Regions from separate parts of the Mesorhizobium sp. WSM4820 genome, predicted to be linked through region 4. Evidence: predicted binding sites of a transcription regulator. Region 4 holds the regulator's gene; each other region holds the start of a gene.
The links. The regulator PhoB, encoded in region 4, activates phosphate uptake and scavenging genes when phosphate is short. The targets are predictions, from matches to a motif close to TGTCATNNANCTGTCAT.

Region 1 (4,057 bases), on a different contig from region 4:
GATCACGTGCCCCTCACGGTAGACCTGAAGCTGTCAAACGGTCTGCCATGCTAGAACTTGAAATCCCGCAAAGCGCGCCACGCCTTCAGTCGGCGGCTCAGGTTCCGCGGAAACCCGCCGCGCATGTCATCAACGAAAACAGCCGCAGCGAAGATTCTGCGGCTGTTGTCGGATTGTCCGTCAGGGAAAGAGTCGAGCGGCCGAAACGACCCCACCCCGATCCGCTTCGCGGATCGACCCTCCCCTCAAGGGGGAGGGAAACACCCTCAGTTCACGGCGCTGATGTTGCCCAGGCGTAAAAACAGCGTTTCGCCGGAAGAATCGTCGACGCCGTCATTGTCGGTGGCGACGAAGATGTCGCCGTTCTTGTCGATGGTGAACCCTTCGACCTTGTCGATGACATAGCCGTTGGTGGCTGATTTCAGGTCGCCGACGATGTCGCGCACCAGCGTCTTTTCGACCAACGGCAGGTCGCCACCAAGCTTGGCCGGTTTGAAGGCGTCGAGCGCCACCGAATAGATGCGCTTCACCTTGGCCAGGTCGCCGATCTGGTTGTCGCGTTCGAGGATGTAGAGCTTGCCGTCATGCGTGGTGATCTCCGACAGGCCCATCCAGCCAGCTTCGGTCGCTTCGAGCGGGTAGCGTACCGCCGACCATTCCTTGGCCTTGGGCTTGTAGGCCAAAAGCTTGACCTGGCCCTTGGGGTCGTCGGCCCATTCGCGCTGGACAGCCATCACCAGCGTCAGGTCGTCGCCTTCGCCGATCGCGGTGATGCCTTCGAGACCGAAGCGGCTCTGGTGGGCGAGCAGTTCCATCGGGAAGCCGATTTCCTGCTTGATCTCGCCCTTGTCGTCGACGCGCAGGATGGCGTGCGGGACGAGCTTTGCCGGATCGCCTTCATTGGCCAGCCAGAAGCCGCCTTCACCGTCGGCGACAAGACCCTCGATGTCGATCTTCTGTGCAGGGTGGCCATCACGCATGACGATGGTCTTGCCGGTGATCAGCGCCGGCGTCTGGGTTGCATCGATCTCGAAGATCGAGGGCGCGTTGGCGTAGAACGAGTCCGAGGCAGCGAACAGCTTGCCGACAGCGTCGCCGGCGGCGAGTGCTGAAAGCGCGCCCCAGCCGAGCGGCGTGCCGTCTGCCGTGGGCTTTGCCGTGATCATCGGGTAAGTGGCGGGACCCTCGGAGCGCTCGTAGATCATCACGTGCGAGCGGGCGAGCCCGTCCTCGACCAGGTCGGCCTCGTTGGCGGTGACCAGGAGATTGCGCGACGGGATCGCGACCAGGCCCTCCGGACTGATGCCGGACGGCAGGATCTGGACAAACCCTGGCTCCGCACCGGTGTCCTTGTAGACGCCGACAACGGAGCCACGCTCCGAAGCGACGAACAGCAGCCTGTCCTCGCCGAACGTGCCGGTCTCGAGACCTTCCGGCTCGACGCCCTTCTTGTTGCGGTCGTCGGGATAATGGCCGGCATTGGCGACCTGGTACTCGAAGGACGAACCGGATTCGTAGAGCACCTCGCCCTTCTTGCTGAAGATCGTGAAACCGCGCGAGCCGCCCTTGTAGTCGCCTTCGTTGGCGACGGCGAGGCGGTCATTGTCGAGCCATTTCACGGCGTCGGGCTCGCGCGCGACATTTTCGATCTTGCCATCGAAGGACAAGGCGCCGTTCTTCCTGGTGTCGATCTTGTCCAGCGTGGCGGAGCCTGCGGAGAAGTGGGTGACGATCGCAGCGGTTTCGGCGTTGACGATGGCGATGTGGTTGTTTTCCTGCAGCGTGACCGCGATCTCGCCGGCCTCGTTGAAGGCAACGAATTCCGGCTCGGGATCTTCCCCAGCGACTTCGGCAATGCCCGCCAGATTGACGGTCTTCATCGTCGCGCAATCAGGCTGGCCTTCGGCAAGCGTGAAAATCCTAAGGTCGCCCGCCGGCATCTGCGGAATTTCTCCGTCGTTCAGATCCTCGTCGCGCTCGTTCTCGATGGCGATGGCCAAAAACTTGCCGTCCTTGCTGAACGCCAGCGAGTCCGGTTGGCCGCCGAGGTCGCAAGTGCTTTCGATCGCCTTGGAGGCAAGATCGATAACGCTGAGGTTGCCCGAAGGCCTGGCTTTGCTTTCCGACGTGTTGACACCGGCCAGAACCTTGCCGCCGATGACCACAACCGAGGTCGGCTCGCCTGCTATCTTGACGATGCCGCCGGCCTTGGGCGCCTTGGGATCGGCGATGTCGATGAAGCCGACCGCACCGAGCGGGCTATCGGAATAAACCAGCGTCATGCCATCTTCGCTCGCCGTGATGATCTCGGACGAAGTCGGCGTGGTCCTCTCGACATCCGCAGGCAGGTTACCGGCGACTGCGAAGCTCGCGACCCGGTTGAACATCATGTCGGCATGGGCCGGCAGCGAAACCGAGGCAGCAAGCGCTGCCGTCAGGACGAAAAGCGCGGAATGGCGGGGCACGGGTGGCGTCTCCTGTTCGAATGGAAGCCACCTGATTGCGGGAGCGACATTTCAATGCGATGACGGATCGATGACACTTCCGCGACAGGCGGCCAGGTCCGTCAATATTCACCTCATGCTGGCCTGCGAATGGGCGCTTTCCTCGGCCGCCTACTCCGCCTCGGCCACCATCTGCCGCCCGCCAGCCCAGTTCCGCCAGGCTCTCTCGTCGCCGTGGAAGACGTTGAGGTCGATGCGGCCCCTCACCCCATGCGACAGGCCGGAGCCGGAATACTGCCAGAACACCCATTTGCGGCCGGGATAGACCTTTGACGGGTGCCGTGCCACCGCGCGCAGCCAGAATGGATAGTCCAGAAATGCGCCTCTGAGATTGTCGCGGTAGAAATCAGGCGCGGTGTAGATGATGGGCCGCTGGCCGTAGTGGCGCTCGAGCTTGTCCATGAACACCTGCATCTTCTCCAGCACCTTTTGCCGCGACGGCCGCCGCTTGCAGCTGGATTCGCCGTTCCACTCGACATCGATCACCGGCGGCAAGGCGCCCTCGACCCTCGGCACGTTGCGGATGAACCAGTCAGCCTGCTCACCAGCGGTGCGGCACCAGTAGAAGAAGTGATAGGCGCCGCGCTTGAGGCCGGCGGCGTCGGCATTGCGCCAGTTCTTCCTGAACATTGGGTCGAGGTGATCGCCGCCGTCGGTCGCCTTGATGTAGGCGAAGTTCGCGCCCTGCGCGCGCAGCTTCGCCCAGTTCACGTTGCCTTGCCAGCGCGAGACGTCGACGCCGTGAACGGCGAGGTGTCTGGGCGATGCCCTGCCGAAATTGATCGGCTTGGCGTCACGGAAACGATAGCGCTGGACCGGCTCGGCAAGGATCGGTGCTGCCCGTGCCAGCCGCTTCGGCGCCACCAGGGCAATCGGCTCGACGGGTGGCTCGATGCTTTCGGCAGGCTCCGGAGTGGCCATCGCCACAGTCTGCTCCGTCGCCTCCTCCGGCGCGAAGTCGGGTTCGACATTGGCAGCGCCGACCGACGCCACCGGCGCGGGCGGCCGCACAACCGAACTGGTCGTCTCGCTGGACGGCACTTGCAGCGCGTCGACGCCGGACGTGGACGTGCAGCCGGCAAGGCAAAGTGACGCGATCGAGAAGATGACGACGCCTGATAACCGCATCTGGACCTGTACGCAGAACACAACAGACCGAGGGCAAGACAACGCCGCCGGACAAACCAGTCCGGATTACTAACAAGAAATTACCAACAAAGTTTGAATCAAATTGTTAGGGCAGAGGGGCTGGGCAAGGCGCTCGCTCTATCACCGTAGCGGTGAGAGCCTGGAAACGCTGCAGGACCGAGAGGGCGCGAAGGATCGCGACGCCAGCAGGTCGCTGCCTAGCCGCACAACCATAGATTGTGACAGCTCTCGGCTACCATATGAGCGGGCGGGACGGAGCGGTCGGTGCCAAGGCGATCAGAGTTGGGGCGATCGGTGACGGGATTGACCGGCGCATCATCATCCCGGCGAACCTTTTCTTCGAGCAGCGAGCGAAGCTCGGCCGGCTGCACGCGGTCACGCTCCATCACCAGCTTGACCATCGG
Region 2 (4,057 bases), on a different contig from region 4:
GATCGACGCGCTTGGCGATCTCGTCGTCCATCGCGACCGTGACGGCCACATCGTCTATGCCAACAAGGTTTTCGCCGAGCTTGTCGGAGCCGACCAGCGCGACCTTGCCGGCAGGGCCCTGGCCGACCTCGGCATCGACGTCGGCATCGTTCCCGATGCCGCTTTTTCCGACCATGAATGCCTGAGCTCCACCGACGTCGCCATTAGCACACCGAGCGGCCCGCGCTGGTTCTCATGGATCGAACTGTCCGTGCGCGACAAGGAGAGCGGTTCCGTCTCGCATCGCGCAATCGCCCGCGACATTACCGCACGCAAGCACGCCGAAACGTCGCTGATCACCGCCCGCGAGCGAGCCGAATATGCAAGCCAGGCCAAATCGCGCTTCCTCGCCACCGTCAGCCACGAGATCCGCACTCCGATGAACGGCATCATGGGCATGGCCAAGCTGCTGGCGGACACCGGGCTCTCGCCGCAACAACGGACCTACGTCGGCGCCATCTCGACCTCGGCCAGCGCCCTGCTGGCGCTGATCGAGGATCTGCTCGACTATTCCAAGATCGAGGCTGGCCGCTTCGATCCCGAACCGCAGCCAATGTCGGTGCGCGAGATCGCCGACAACATCGTGGAACTCCTGGCAGCGCGTGCCTTCGCCAAGAACATCGGCCTTGGCTGCCATGTCGAACCCGACGTGCCGCAGATGATATCAGCCGATCCTGGAAGAGTCAGGCAGGTGCTGCTCAACCTCATCGGCAACGCCATCAAGTTCACCGACAGCGGCGGCGTGTTGGTGAGCATCGCTCGTGCCCGCACCGAAACCACCGACCGCATAGGCTTCACCGTCACCGACACCGGTCCCGGCCTGCACGAGGACGACTTGGAGCGCATCTTCGAGGAATTCGAACAGGCTGACGGCACGTCGACCCGCGCGCATGGCGGCGCCGGGCTCGGTCTTGCCATCTCCAGGCGCCTGGTGATCGCCATGGGCGGCACGATCTCGGTGTCGAGCCAGCTCGGCCAGGGTTCGGAATTCGTCTTCGAAATCCCCGCAATATCGGCCACCGAGCCGCCGCAGAGCCGTCGGGATGCGCTGTCAGGGCGGCGCGCCGTGATCCTGTCGAAGAACGCCGTCGAGGCCGACGCCATCGCCCGCACCATCCGCGCCAATGGCGGCAAGGTCGATCTCGCCGCGACGGCCGCCCAGGCAGCGTCCTTGGCCGAAGGCTGCGACGTGCTTTTGGTCGATGCGGCCATGGAGGAAGGCGACGGCAGGTTGCTCAAGCGCCTTCGCCAGAGCGGCTTTGCCGATTGCGAGGCGATCACACTGATCGCGCCAACCGACCGCGGCATGCTGGGCGAGTTCCGCGCCAGCGGCTACGCCACCTTTCTGGCAAGGCCGGTGCGTGGCGAAACGTTGCTTCGCGTGCTTTTGACCAGCAGCGTGCCTGCCCTCACCCAGCCGCAGCCGGAAAAGCGCGGCGCACCAACCGCCCGCGCCATTGGCGGCCGGCGGCGGGGCCTGTCCGTGCTGATCGCCGAGGATAACGACATCAACGCCATGCTTGCCCGTGCCACGCTGCTAAAGGCCGGGCATCGCGTGAAACTGGTCGGCAACGGCAAGGCCGCCGTCGAGGCCATCACCGGCACCGACCACAAGTACCGCTTCGACGTGGTGCTGATGGACCTGCACATGCCTGTCATGGACGGGCTGGACGCGATCGCCGCCATCCGCCGGCACGAGGAGGAAACCGCCGTGTCGCCGGTTCCGATCATGGTGCTGTCGGCGGACAGTCAGGAAACGACCCGCCACGCAGTGCTCGCCCATGGCGCCAGCGGCTTCGTCACCAAGCCGCTCGACCCCGACGCGCTTGTCCATGCGGTCGAGGGTCACGTGGCCGCTTGATCCGCCGGCTGTCCTTGCCTGGCTTACCTGCAGAACATAGCCGGTTGAAGGGTTGACCAGCCGACGAAGTATTGCCGGCAGGGCCGTATCACGGTACTGTCACAATCCTGTTGCACCTACGCCGTATCCCCGTGCCAAGAGGGATGGCTCGAAGGAGAATCACTCGTGCATACAGTTATGCCGGAATGTGACGCTCGGCCGAACGCCAGGGGTGCTTTGCTCACCGGGCGCAACGTCGATGCTGTCATAAAAGGCGAAGCGCTTGGCCGTATCGGCAACCTCGAAGTGCGGCTCGCACGCAACGAGGCCGAGATCGCCGCCGCGCAGGAAGTGCGCTACCGGGTGTTCTATGACGAGCTCGGCGCCAGGAAAACCCTGTTTCAGGTGCAGGACCGCCGCGACGCCGACCATTTTGATCCGCTCTGTGATCATCTGCTCGTCTTCGACACCTCGCTGTCCGGTCCCGAGCATCGCCGCATTGTCGGCACCTACCGCCTGTTGCGGCAGGAGATCGCAGCAGCGGCCGGCGGCTTCTATTCCGAGGGCGAGTTTGAGCTGACCAATCTTATCGCCCGCCATCCCGGCCAGCGTTTCCTCGAGCTCGGCCGCTCCTGCGTCTTGCCGGAATACCGCTCGAAGCGCACCATCGAGGCGCTCTGGCAAGGTATCTGGGCCTATATCAACCATTATGGGATCGGCGTGATGACCGGTTGCGCCTCTTTCCCCGGCACCGTGCCGGCGGCACACGCCGAAGCGCTGACCTATCTCGCCCATCACTGCCGGACGAATTCGGCCTGGGACGTGCGCGCCGTTGCCGGCCGCTACTGCTCCATGGATTTGATGCCGATCGAGGCGGTCAACGCCAAGGCCGCGATCGCGGCGATGCCACCGCTGGTCAAGGGCTATCTGCGCGTCGGCGCGCGCATCGGCGACGGCTGCGTCATCGACCGCGAATTCTCGACGGTCGATGTGTTCGTGGTGATGCCGGTCAAGGAGATCGGCGCCCGCTACGTCAGCTATTATGGCGGGGAAGCCCAGCGCTTCGCCGCCTGAGATTCCAATGAGTAGCGAATAGGGAGTAGCGAGTAGCGGGAGTTCCGCCAATTCGCTGCGGATCGTTGTGCCTATTCGCTACTCGCCCTCATTTCACGGAATATCTTCCGGCCGCCGGCCGGGCCGGCTCTTGTAGGACGGAAAGGCCCAGCCGAACTTAAGCGCGCCGCCACGCACGCAGAAAGCGGCTATGAAGCCCACCAGGCCCGAGGCGAGCGGCGGCAGTCCGGCGAGATCGCCTGTTGTAAACAGGATGGCGCCCGCAAGGGCGGCGGTGACATAGATTTCTGGTCTCAAGAGCACCGAAGCCTCACCGGCCAGCAGGTCGCGCAAGATCCCGCCGAACGTGGCGGTGAGCACGCCGGTAACAACGGACACGACCGGCGAGCCGGTGATGGCCAGGCCCTTGGCGGCACCCATCACCGAAAACGCGGCGAGGCCGACGGCGTCGAGCCAGAGCAGTAATTTCCAGCGGGATTCGAGACGGTGCGCCCCGAAAAAGACAAGCATCGCCACCACCGCGCAGATCAGCACATAGCCAGAGTTGGTAACCCAGAAGACCGGCAGATTGAGGATGACGTCACGAAACGTGCCACCGCCGATGCCGGTGACGCTGGCCAGGAACAAAAAGCCGATGATGTCGAGCTGCTTGCGCGAAGCGGCCAGCGCACCGGTCGCCGCGAAGACGGCGACACCGGCATAGTCGAGAAGCTCGATCGGGTTCAAGGGCATAGCGGAGTAGGAGAGCGGGTGAATAGGGATGTATGAATAGCACGAAGCCGGACGATTGGTACGGCTCCTTTACCCTACTGCCCCTACTGCTCCTACTGCCCTATTCCCTTAACTTACGCATCCTTCTCAGCTTGCTCGTTCACCGGCCCTGGCTCGACCGGCGCTTCACCAGCCACATGCTTGGGACCGCCCTTGGCAACGCCGACCATGGCCGGCCGCAGCACCCGCTCGCCGATCGAATAGCCGGGCTGCACGACCTGGACCACCGTGTTGGCCGGCACCTCCGGATTGGGCACCTCGAACATCGCCTGATGGAAATTCGGGTCGAATTTCTCGCCTTCCGGCTCGAGCTTCTTCACTCCGTGCCGCTCG
Region 3 (4,057 bases), on a different contig from region 4:
CGGGATTGTAGTAATGCGCCGCCGTGTAGTGCACGTCGGCGGTCAGCCAGACGGTGTTGGTGATGCCGGCATTCTTTATGTAGCGAAGGAGGTCGGCAATTTCCAGTTCGCGGCCCTTGGCCGGGCCATTGTCGCCATTGCTGACGGCCTCGGCGCCGGCCTTGTTGGTGGCGTCGTTCCAGACGACGAGACCAAGCGGCATGTCGGCGGCGATGATTTTCCAGGTCGCGTTGGAGTTTGCCAGTTCGCGCTTCAGCCATTTCATCTGCTGTTCGCCGAGGACACGCGACTGCGGCGTCATCGTATCCTGCATGCCAGTACCGTTGGCGCCGCGATATGAGCGCATGTCGAGGAAGAACACTTCGAGCAGCGGCCCGTAGGCGATCTTGCGATAGACGCGGCCCGGTTCCGACGGCTCGTAGCGGATCGTCGTCATCTCGTGGAAGGCGCGTGCCGCGCGTGCCGCCAGCACATGGATGCTTTTTTCCGAGTAGCGGTCGTCGGCGCTCAGGTCCTTCGAATCCGACCAGTTGTTGACCACCTCGTGGTCGTCCCACTGGTAGAAGGTCGGGCAGATGGCGTTGAGCCCCAGCACGTTCCTGTCCATCATGTTGTACTTCCACTGGCCGCGGTACTCGTCCAGCGTCTCGGCAACCTTGCGCTTTTCGTCGATGAGGACCTTGTTCTTCCACTTGCTGCCGCCGGGAAGCTCGACCTCGTCCTTCATCGGGCCGTCGGCATAGATGGTGTCGCCGGAATGCAGGAAGAAGTCGGGCGTATGCTTGCCGATCGTGGCGTAGGTCTTCATGCCGGTGTCGTCGATGCCCCAGCCCTGGCCGGCGGTATCGCCCGACCAGGCGAAGCGGATGTCGCGTTTCGAGGCCGGCGCCGTGCGGAAGCGGCCGACGATCGGCTCGGAGACGGCGTTGATGTCGGCAAGATCGGCCGCGACCATGCGGTAGAAGATGTCCTGGTCGGAGGTGAGGTCGGTGAGCAGCCGCTTTACCGTGTAGTCGCTGGCCGGCGACGTATCGAGCGGCGCAAGGCGCAAGGGATTGGCGAAATTCTCCGTCGACGAGACTTCGAACATGACGCGCGAAGGGCGGTCGGTCCGCGTCCACACCACGCCGCTGGTTGCGTCGACATCGCCCGACTGGATGCCATGGGTGAAGGCGGGCCGCTGATTGGCGCGCGAATAATAGGGAAGCGCGAGGCCCGATACGCCGACGAGGCCGGCGGCGCTCGCCGACGTGACAAAAGCGCGGCGCGAAATCTTGTTCATGGCTGTCTCCTGGATGGCTTAAACGTCGCCGCCAAGGTCCCGCCTCAATGTTTCACGCACATCTCGAAACCATGAAGGTTTTCTGACGATCAACAGGCTGGCGAATCTCCCCCCTCGAGGGGGAGATTCGCCGAAGGCGACAGAGGGGGTCGTGTCGCGTGGAGCGCCAACCTCCTGCGTCTGCGATAAGGGGCCGAGCCCGGTCGGACCGACCCCTCTGGCCGCTTCGCGGCCATCTCCCCCTCAAGGGGGGAGATTAGCGCTCGGCAGTCACAGCTCAAGCCGCCTGCGGGTTCGGCTCGAAGGCCGGACGGCTGGTGTTGATCAACAGCGAGATGCAGGCTGCGGCTATTGCCGTCATGCCGGCGATGAGGAAGGCAAGTTCGTAATTGCCCTGCAATTCACGCATGGTGCCGCCGAAGAAGGCGGCCGCCGCTGCACCCACCTGATGGCCGGCGACGATCCAGCCGAAGACGATCGGCCCGCTGCGGTCGCCGAACGCCTCGTTCGACAGCCTGAGCGTCGGCGGCACGGTGGCGATCCAGTCCAATCCGTAGAGCACGGCGAAGATGATCAAGCTGGTCGACGAAAAGCCGGAATAAGGCAGATAGATCAGCGACAGGCCGCGGATGCCATAATAGACGCCGAGCAGCTTGCGCGGGTCGAAACGGTCGGTGAGCCAACCCGACAGCGTCGTGCCGATCAGGTCGAAGATGCCCATCAGCGACAGCAGGCCGGCGGCTTGCACCTGGCCGATGCCCATGTCGCCGCAAAACGCGATCAGGTGCGTTCCGACCAGTCCGTTGGTGGTGAAGCCACAAATGAAGAAAGTGGCGAACAGATACCAGAACACCCGCGTGCCGGCGGCGCGACGCAGCGTGCTGAGTGTGTGCATGAGGAAATTGCCCTGCGAGGCCGGCGGAACCGGCGGCACGTCGTCGGCCTCAGCGCCGTAGCGCACCATGCCGATTGAGGACGGCCGTTCCGGCACCAGCAGCCAGACCAGCGGCACCAGGCAGGCGGTGGCCACCGCAATGGCGATGGCGACAGGCTTCCAGCCGCCCGACTGGGCGAGCGCGGCGAGCAACGGCAGGAACACCAGCAGGCCGGTGGCGGCGGAGGCCGACATCAGCCCCATCACCAGGCCGCGATTGGTCTTGAACCAGCGATTGACGATGGTGGCGCCGAGCACCGTGGCGACCGCGCCGGAACCGACGCCGGAGAATACGCCCCAGGTGAGAAGCAGGTGCCACGGCTGGGTCATCAACAGGCTGAGCGCCGTAGAGCCCGACATCAGCACCAGCGACGCCAGCAGCGTGCGGCGCAGCCCGATCCGTTCCATCAGTGCCGCGGCAAACGGCCCGGTCAGGCCGTAGAGGAAGATGCCGATGGCCGCGGCGAGCGAGACGACATCGCGCCGCCAGCCGAAACTCTCCTCCAGCGGCAGCATCATGACGGCCGGCGCCGACCGCAGGCCCGCCGCGATCAGCAGGCACAGGAAAATGACGGCGACCACGACGAAAGCATAGCGCTGGCCAAACGGGCGGGATTGAGCTATCATGTTACTGACCGGTACGTTGCAATGCATGGGAGCATACGTACCGATCGGTAACATTGTCAAGCAGGCAACGGCACGTCCTAGATGAAAAGCATTGAACCAGCGATCAAAGCGGATGAACGGCCCCGCGCGGGCGAAAAAATCCTTCGCGTTGCCCGCGACCTGTTCTACCGGCAAGGCATCAGGGCGATCGGCGTCGACGAGATCGTGCGGCGCGCCGGCGTCACCAAGCCCAGCCTCTATCGCAGCTTTCCGTCCAAGGACGAATTGGCCGCGTCCTATCTGCGGCAATACGACCTCGAGTTCTGGGCCCGCTTCGACGCGGCGGTGGCTGCCCATCCTGGCGATCCGCGCGCGCAGATCGCCGCCTTCCTGACCCGCATCGGCAAACGCACGCAAAAACCCGACTATCGCGGCTGCGGCATGACCAATGCGGCCGTCGAATATCCCGAACGTGGCCACCCGGCCCGGGTGGTGAGTGAGGCCAACAAGCAGGAATTGCGCCGACGCCTGCGCGCCATGGCGGAGGCGATGGGTGCCGGCGACGCCGATACGCTAGGCGACGGGCTGCTGCTTCTGATCGAAGGCGCCTATATCAGCGGCCAGTTGTTCGGGGCCGGCGGACCGGCGAAGTCTGTGGCCCGCAATGCCGACCTGCTGATCGAAGCGAGCTTGAAGAAATAGCGATTAACGATACCGTGCGGCAGCCCCGAAACGGAGTAGCCCGCGATGCGTGCTCTTTTGCTGATCCCGCTTGCCCTTGCCGGCCTCTGCCAGCCTGCCCGGGCCGGCGACATTTCCAGCGCCTACACCGATCTCGACTGGAAGAAGGACTGCGTGACCTACGCGCAAGCGGAGGAAGGCGACGGCGACTGGGCCAGTCTCGCCTGTTCGGGCTATCGCGGCTACCCGGTGCTGATCGCCTACGACGACGCCCGCGAATCGCTGTTTTATGGTTTTCCGCCCAGCGACATGACCGCAGTCTGGGAAAGTTTTGTCGCCTTTAACACGGCTGCATCCAAACTCGAGTGGCGCATCGAGACGAACGGCGATCGCGCCGTCCCGTTTGCGGTCATCCATCGGCGCTCGATCAGCAATCCCGAGGTGGAGAACAAGCCGACCGACGTGCTGATCGTCGCCAAGGTCGGCCAACCGGAGACCTATGAAGGCTGCACCGTCGGCCTGGTGCTGGCCACCGGCAACCCCGGCGCCAACGA
Region 4 (4,057 bases):
TCGCGCGCTTCGCTGCGCGCCGTGCCGCCGTCGATCCGCGAGGCGGCGCTTGGCATCGGAGCGTCCAAGGTCCAGACCGTATTCCATCACGTCCTGCCGCTGGCGATGCCGGGCATCATGACCGGCACCATCCTCGGAATGGCGCATGCGCTGGGCGAAACCGCGCCGTTGCTGATGATCGGCATGGTCGCCTTCATCGTCGACATTCCCGGCGGCTTCACCGATCCCGCAACGATCCTGCCGGTGCAGATATTCATGTGGGCGGATTTCCCGGAAGCGGGGTTCCAGCAGAAGACTTCGGCGGCGATTTTGATTTTGCTGGTGTTTTTGGTCATCATGAATGCCATCGCGGTGATACTGCGCAGGCGCTTCGAGCGGCGCTGGTAAGGAGTAGAGGATATGAACATCATGACGGAAGCCGGCGTCGAGCAGAAACTGAGCAGCGCAAGCAACGCCCCTTCGATCAAGATGAAGGGCGAAAAGGTTTCCGTTCACTACGGCGAGAAGCGAGCACTGTTCGACGTCGATCTCGATGTCCGCGAGCATCAGGTGACGGCGTTGATCGGCCCATCGGGCTGCGGCAAGTCGACGTTCCTGCGTTGCCTGAACCGAATGAACGACACCATCGATATCGCGCGGGTGAGCGGCAAGATCACGCTCGACGGCGAGGATGTCTACGACCCGAAAATCGATGTCGTCGAGCTGCGAGCTCGCGTCGGCATGGTGTTCCAGAAGCCGAACCCGTTTCCGAAGTCGATCTACGAAAACGTCGCCTACGGTCCGCGCATTCACGGCCTGGCCAGGACCAAGGCCGAGTTGGACGGCATCGTCGAATCGAGCCTGAAGAAGGCCGGCCTGTTCAACGAGGTCAAGGATCGCCTGCTCGAGTCGGGTACCGGCCTGTCCGGCGGACAGCAGCAGCGCCTGTGCATTGCGCGCGCCATCGCCGTGTCGCCGGAAGTGATCCTGATGGACGAGCCCTGTTCGGCGCTCGATCCGATCGCCACCGCCCGCGTCGAGGAACTGATCGACGAACTGCGCCAGAACTATACGATCGTCATCGTCACCCATTCGATGCAGCAGGCGGCGCGCGTGTCGCAACGCACGGCGATGTTCCATCTCGGCTATCTGGTCGAGGAGGGCGCGACCGACAAGATGTTCACCAACCCCGACGACAAGCGCACCCAGGACTACATCACCGGCCGGTTCGGCTGAGCGGTCCGGCGAATTTCGAACACGAGGACAGCACCATGGGTGAACACACCGTCGCATCTTTCGACGAGGAACTGGAGCACATCGACCGGCTGATCCGCGACATGGACGAGCTCGCCGCCGCAATGGTAGCGGCCTCGATCCGCGCGCTGCTTGCGTCGGACAATGCGATGGCGCAGCGCGTTGTCTCGGACGACGCCATCATGGATGCGCGGCAGCGCGAACTCGATGACAGCGCCATCACGCTGATCGCCAAGCGGCAGCCGATGGCGCAGGATCTGCGCGCCGTGGTTGGCGCAATCCGCATGGCTGGCGATCTCGAGCGCATCGGCGATCTGGCCAAGAACATAGCCAAACGGGTCAGCGCAGTCGGGCAGAGCGCGACGCCGCGTAATCTGTCGCACGGTATTGACGCGATGGCGGATCTCGTTCTTGTGCAGCTGCGCGGCGTGGTCGAGCACTATGTGTCGCGCGATGCCGGCGCGTTGAAGGAACTGCGCGCCGACGACCAGAAGATCGACGTGAAATACACGGCGGTTTTTCGCGAGCTCCTGACCTACATGATGGAGGATCCGCGCAACATCACCGCCTGCACGCACCTTCTGTTCTGCGCCAAGAATCTCGAGCGTATCGGCGATCACGTCACCAACATCGCCGAAAACGCCTACTTTGTCGTGACCGGGCAGCAATTGCCGGCGGATCGCCCGAAGCTCGACGAAACGACGATGTCGGCGCCGGCGACATGACAGGAGTGACCGGCCGATGATCGCGCCGCGCATCATGGTGGTGGAGGATGAAGAGCCGCTGGGCGTCCTCCTCCGTTACAATCTGGAATCCGAAGGCTATCAGGTCGAGGTGGTGACGCGCGGCGACGAGGCCGAAATCCGGCTGCAGGAAAACGTGCCCGATCTTTTGGTGCTCGACTGGATGGTGCCGGCGGTTTCCGGCATCGAGCTTTGCCGGCGGCTTCGGGTGCGCCCCGAAACCGAGCGGCTGCCGATCATCATGCTGACCGCGCGCGGCGAGGAGAGCGACCGGGTGCGCGGCCTTTCGACCGGAGCCGACGACTATCTGGTCAAGCCGTTCTCGACACCGGAATTCATGGCCAGGGTCAAGGCGCTGCTGCGCCGCGCCAAGCCGGAAGTGCTGTCCAGCGTGCTCAAGGTCGGCGACATCATGCTCGATCGTGAATCGCACCGGGTCTATCGCAAGAAGAGCGAGATCCGGCTCGGGCCGACCGAATTCCGGCTGCTCGAATTCATGATGCGGCACCCGGGTCGGGTCTTCTCGCGCAGCCAGTTGCTCGACAATGTCTGGGGCGAGACGATCTACATCGACGAGCGCACTGTGGACGTCCATGTCGGCCGGTTGCGCAAGGCGGTCAACAATGGTCGCATGCCCGATGTCATCCGCACCATCCGCGGCGCCGGCTATGCGATCAGGGAAGACTAGCTGATACCTGCGCTTCCGGCGTACCCCAAAGTACGCTCCGCTCCGGATCTCGGAACCCACCATTCTCGACTCGGCCTGACCTGAATCTCAACACACCCCAAGTCGCGACCCGGGAATCCCTGCCTTCGGATTCAAGCCACGTTCTTTCCGACCGAGCCGGCTCGTGCCTGGATGCTCGGCGCGAAAATCTCCTGATCGACGAAGCTCAGCGCCCGCATGGCGCAGCCTTCGCGGATCAGCGGCAACTCATTCGGCTCGGTGTCGAAGGAAATCGAACCCGAATGCTGGCCGCCGGCGGTCTGGGCGATGGCCTCGCGCAGCGCCGGCTCGATCAGGTCGAAGGCGGCAGCGCTGGCGCCGACCATGGCCACCGGCGCCGGATCGATCAGCGCAAACAGGCTGCCGAGCCCGAAGCCGAGCGCCTCGCCGGCCTTGCGGTAGGCTTCGCGCTCCGGTCCGTCCGTCTCGCGCGCCCGGGCCGCCAGTGCCCGCATCTCGGCGTCGCTGACATCGGCGACCGGCTCTGCGTTCTCGCTCAACAGCCTTGCGTTGCGCCAGATGGCGTAGTTGCCGGCATAAGCCTCGACGCAGCCGCGCCGCCCGCAGCGGCAAAGCGCGCCGCCCGGCCGATGGATCATGTGGCCGAATTCGCCGCCCGAGGAGTGGGTGCCGGTGAACAGCTCGCCCTTCAGCACCAGCCCCATACCGATGCCGTGCGAGAGCAGGATGGCGATGAAATCATCGCGGTAGCGATCCGGGTGGCGCCAGCGCAGCGCCACGGCCATCATGTTGCAGTCGTTCTCCATGATGGCCGGGATGCCGAACTCGCGTTCCAGAATGTCGGCGAAGGCGATGTTCGTCTGCGGCGTGATCGGCGACCACAACATGGCGCGCGCATGGGAATCGGTGATGCCCTGGATTGCCAGCGCGATGCGGGCGACGCTTTGGACATCGAGGTCGGGATCTTCGAGCCGGCGTCGGACGATGGCGACACATTCGCCGATCAGCGCGTCGCGCGACATGGTCAGCGTGTCCAGCCGGCGCTGGTCCTCGGCGACCACTTGTCCGGCATAATCGATGACGGCGACCGACAGGAAATTCAGCGACAACACGACGGCCAACACCGCAGCGGCTTGCGGATTGAGGCTGAGGCCGACCTGCGGCCGGCCGCGTTTCAGCGAAACCGTCTCGCTCGCCTTGCTCTCGGCCAGGATGCCTTCCTGGATCAGGTCGGCAGAGATCGCCGATATGGTCGAATGGCTGAGGCCGGTGGTCGCGGCGATCTCGGTCCGCGACGGCTGGCCTGCCCGGCGCACGGCCGAAATCACCATCGCCCGGTTGCGCCGGCGCAGATCGTCATGACGGATTCCCACCGACATTTTTGTTTCCTCCT

Region 1: a site for PhoB is predicted at 2,525-2,541, ahead of AC0L2R_RS01750 (esterase-like activity of phytase family protein). Genes of this name have one in related genera too.
Region 2: a site for PhoB is predicted at 1,998-2,014, ahead of olsB (l-ornithine N(alpha)-acyltransferase). Genes of this name have one in related genera too.
Region 3: a site for PhoB is predicted at 1,354-1,370, ahead of AC0L2R_RS26460 (alkaline phosphatase D family protein). Genes of this name have one in related genera too.

What each region holds. Positions count from the first base shown of each region.
Region 1 covers NZ_JBVVQN010000001.1:345,223-349,279, reverse strand. The annotation lists gene AC0L2R_RS01755 (endonuclease/exonuclease/phosphatase family protein) at 1-54, shown strand, start outside; gene AC0L2R_RS01750 (esterase-like activity of phytase family protein) at 267-2,465, opposite strand; gene AC0L2R_RS01745 (glycoside hydrolase family 25 protein) at 2,616-3,632, opposite strand; gene AC0L2R_RS01740 (hypothetical protein) at 3,851-4,057, opposite strand, start outside.
Region 2 covers NZ_JBVVQN010000011.1:94,829-98,885, forward strand. The annotation lists gene AC0L2R_RS18905 (response regulator) at 1-1,900, shown strand, start outside; gene olsB (l-ornithine N(alpha)-acyltransferase) at 2,078-2,953, shown strand; gene AC0L2R_RS18915 (trimeric intracellular cation channel family protein) at 3,047-3,679, opposite strand; gene grpE (nucleotide exchange factor GrpE) at 3,799-4,057, opposite strand, start outside.
Region 3 covers NZ_JBVVQN010000019.1:100,175-104,231, reverse strand. The annotation lists gene AC0L2R_RS26460 (alkaline phosphatase D family protein) at 1-1,282, opposite strand, end outside; gene AC0L2R_RS26455 (MFS transporter) at 1,560-2,843, opposite strand; gene AC0L2R_RS26450 (TetR/AcrR family transcriptional regulator) at 2,925-3,524, shown strand; gene AC0L2R_RS26445 (hypothetical protein) at 3,570-4,057, shown strand, end outside.
Region 4 covers NZ_JBVVQN010000018.1:6,712-10,768, reverse strand. The annotation lists gene pstA (phosphate ABC transporter permease PstA) at 1-387, shown strand, start outside; gene pstB (phosphate ABC transporter ATP-binding protein PstB) at 400-1,215, shown strand; gene phoU (phosphate signaling complex protein PhoU) at 1,251-1,958, shown strand; gene phoB (phosphate regulon transcriptional regulator PhoB) at 1,975-2,664, shown strand; gene AC0L2R_RS25255 (ROK family protein) at 2,796-4,043, opposite strand.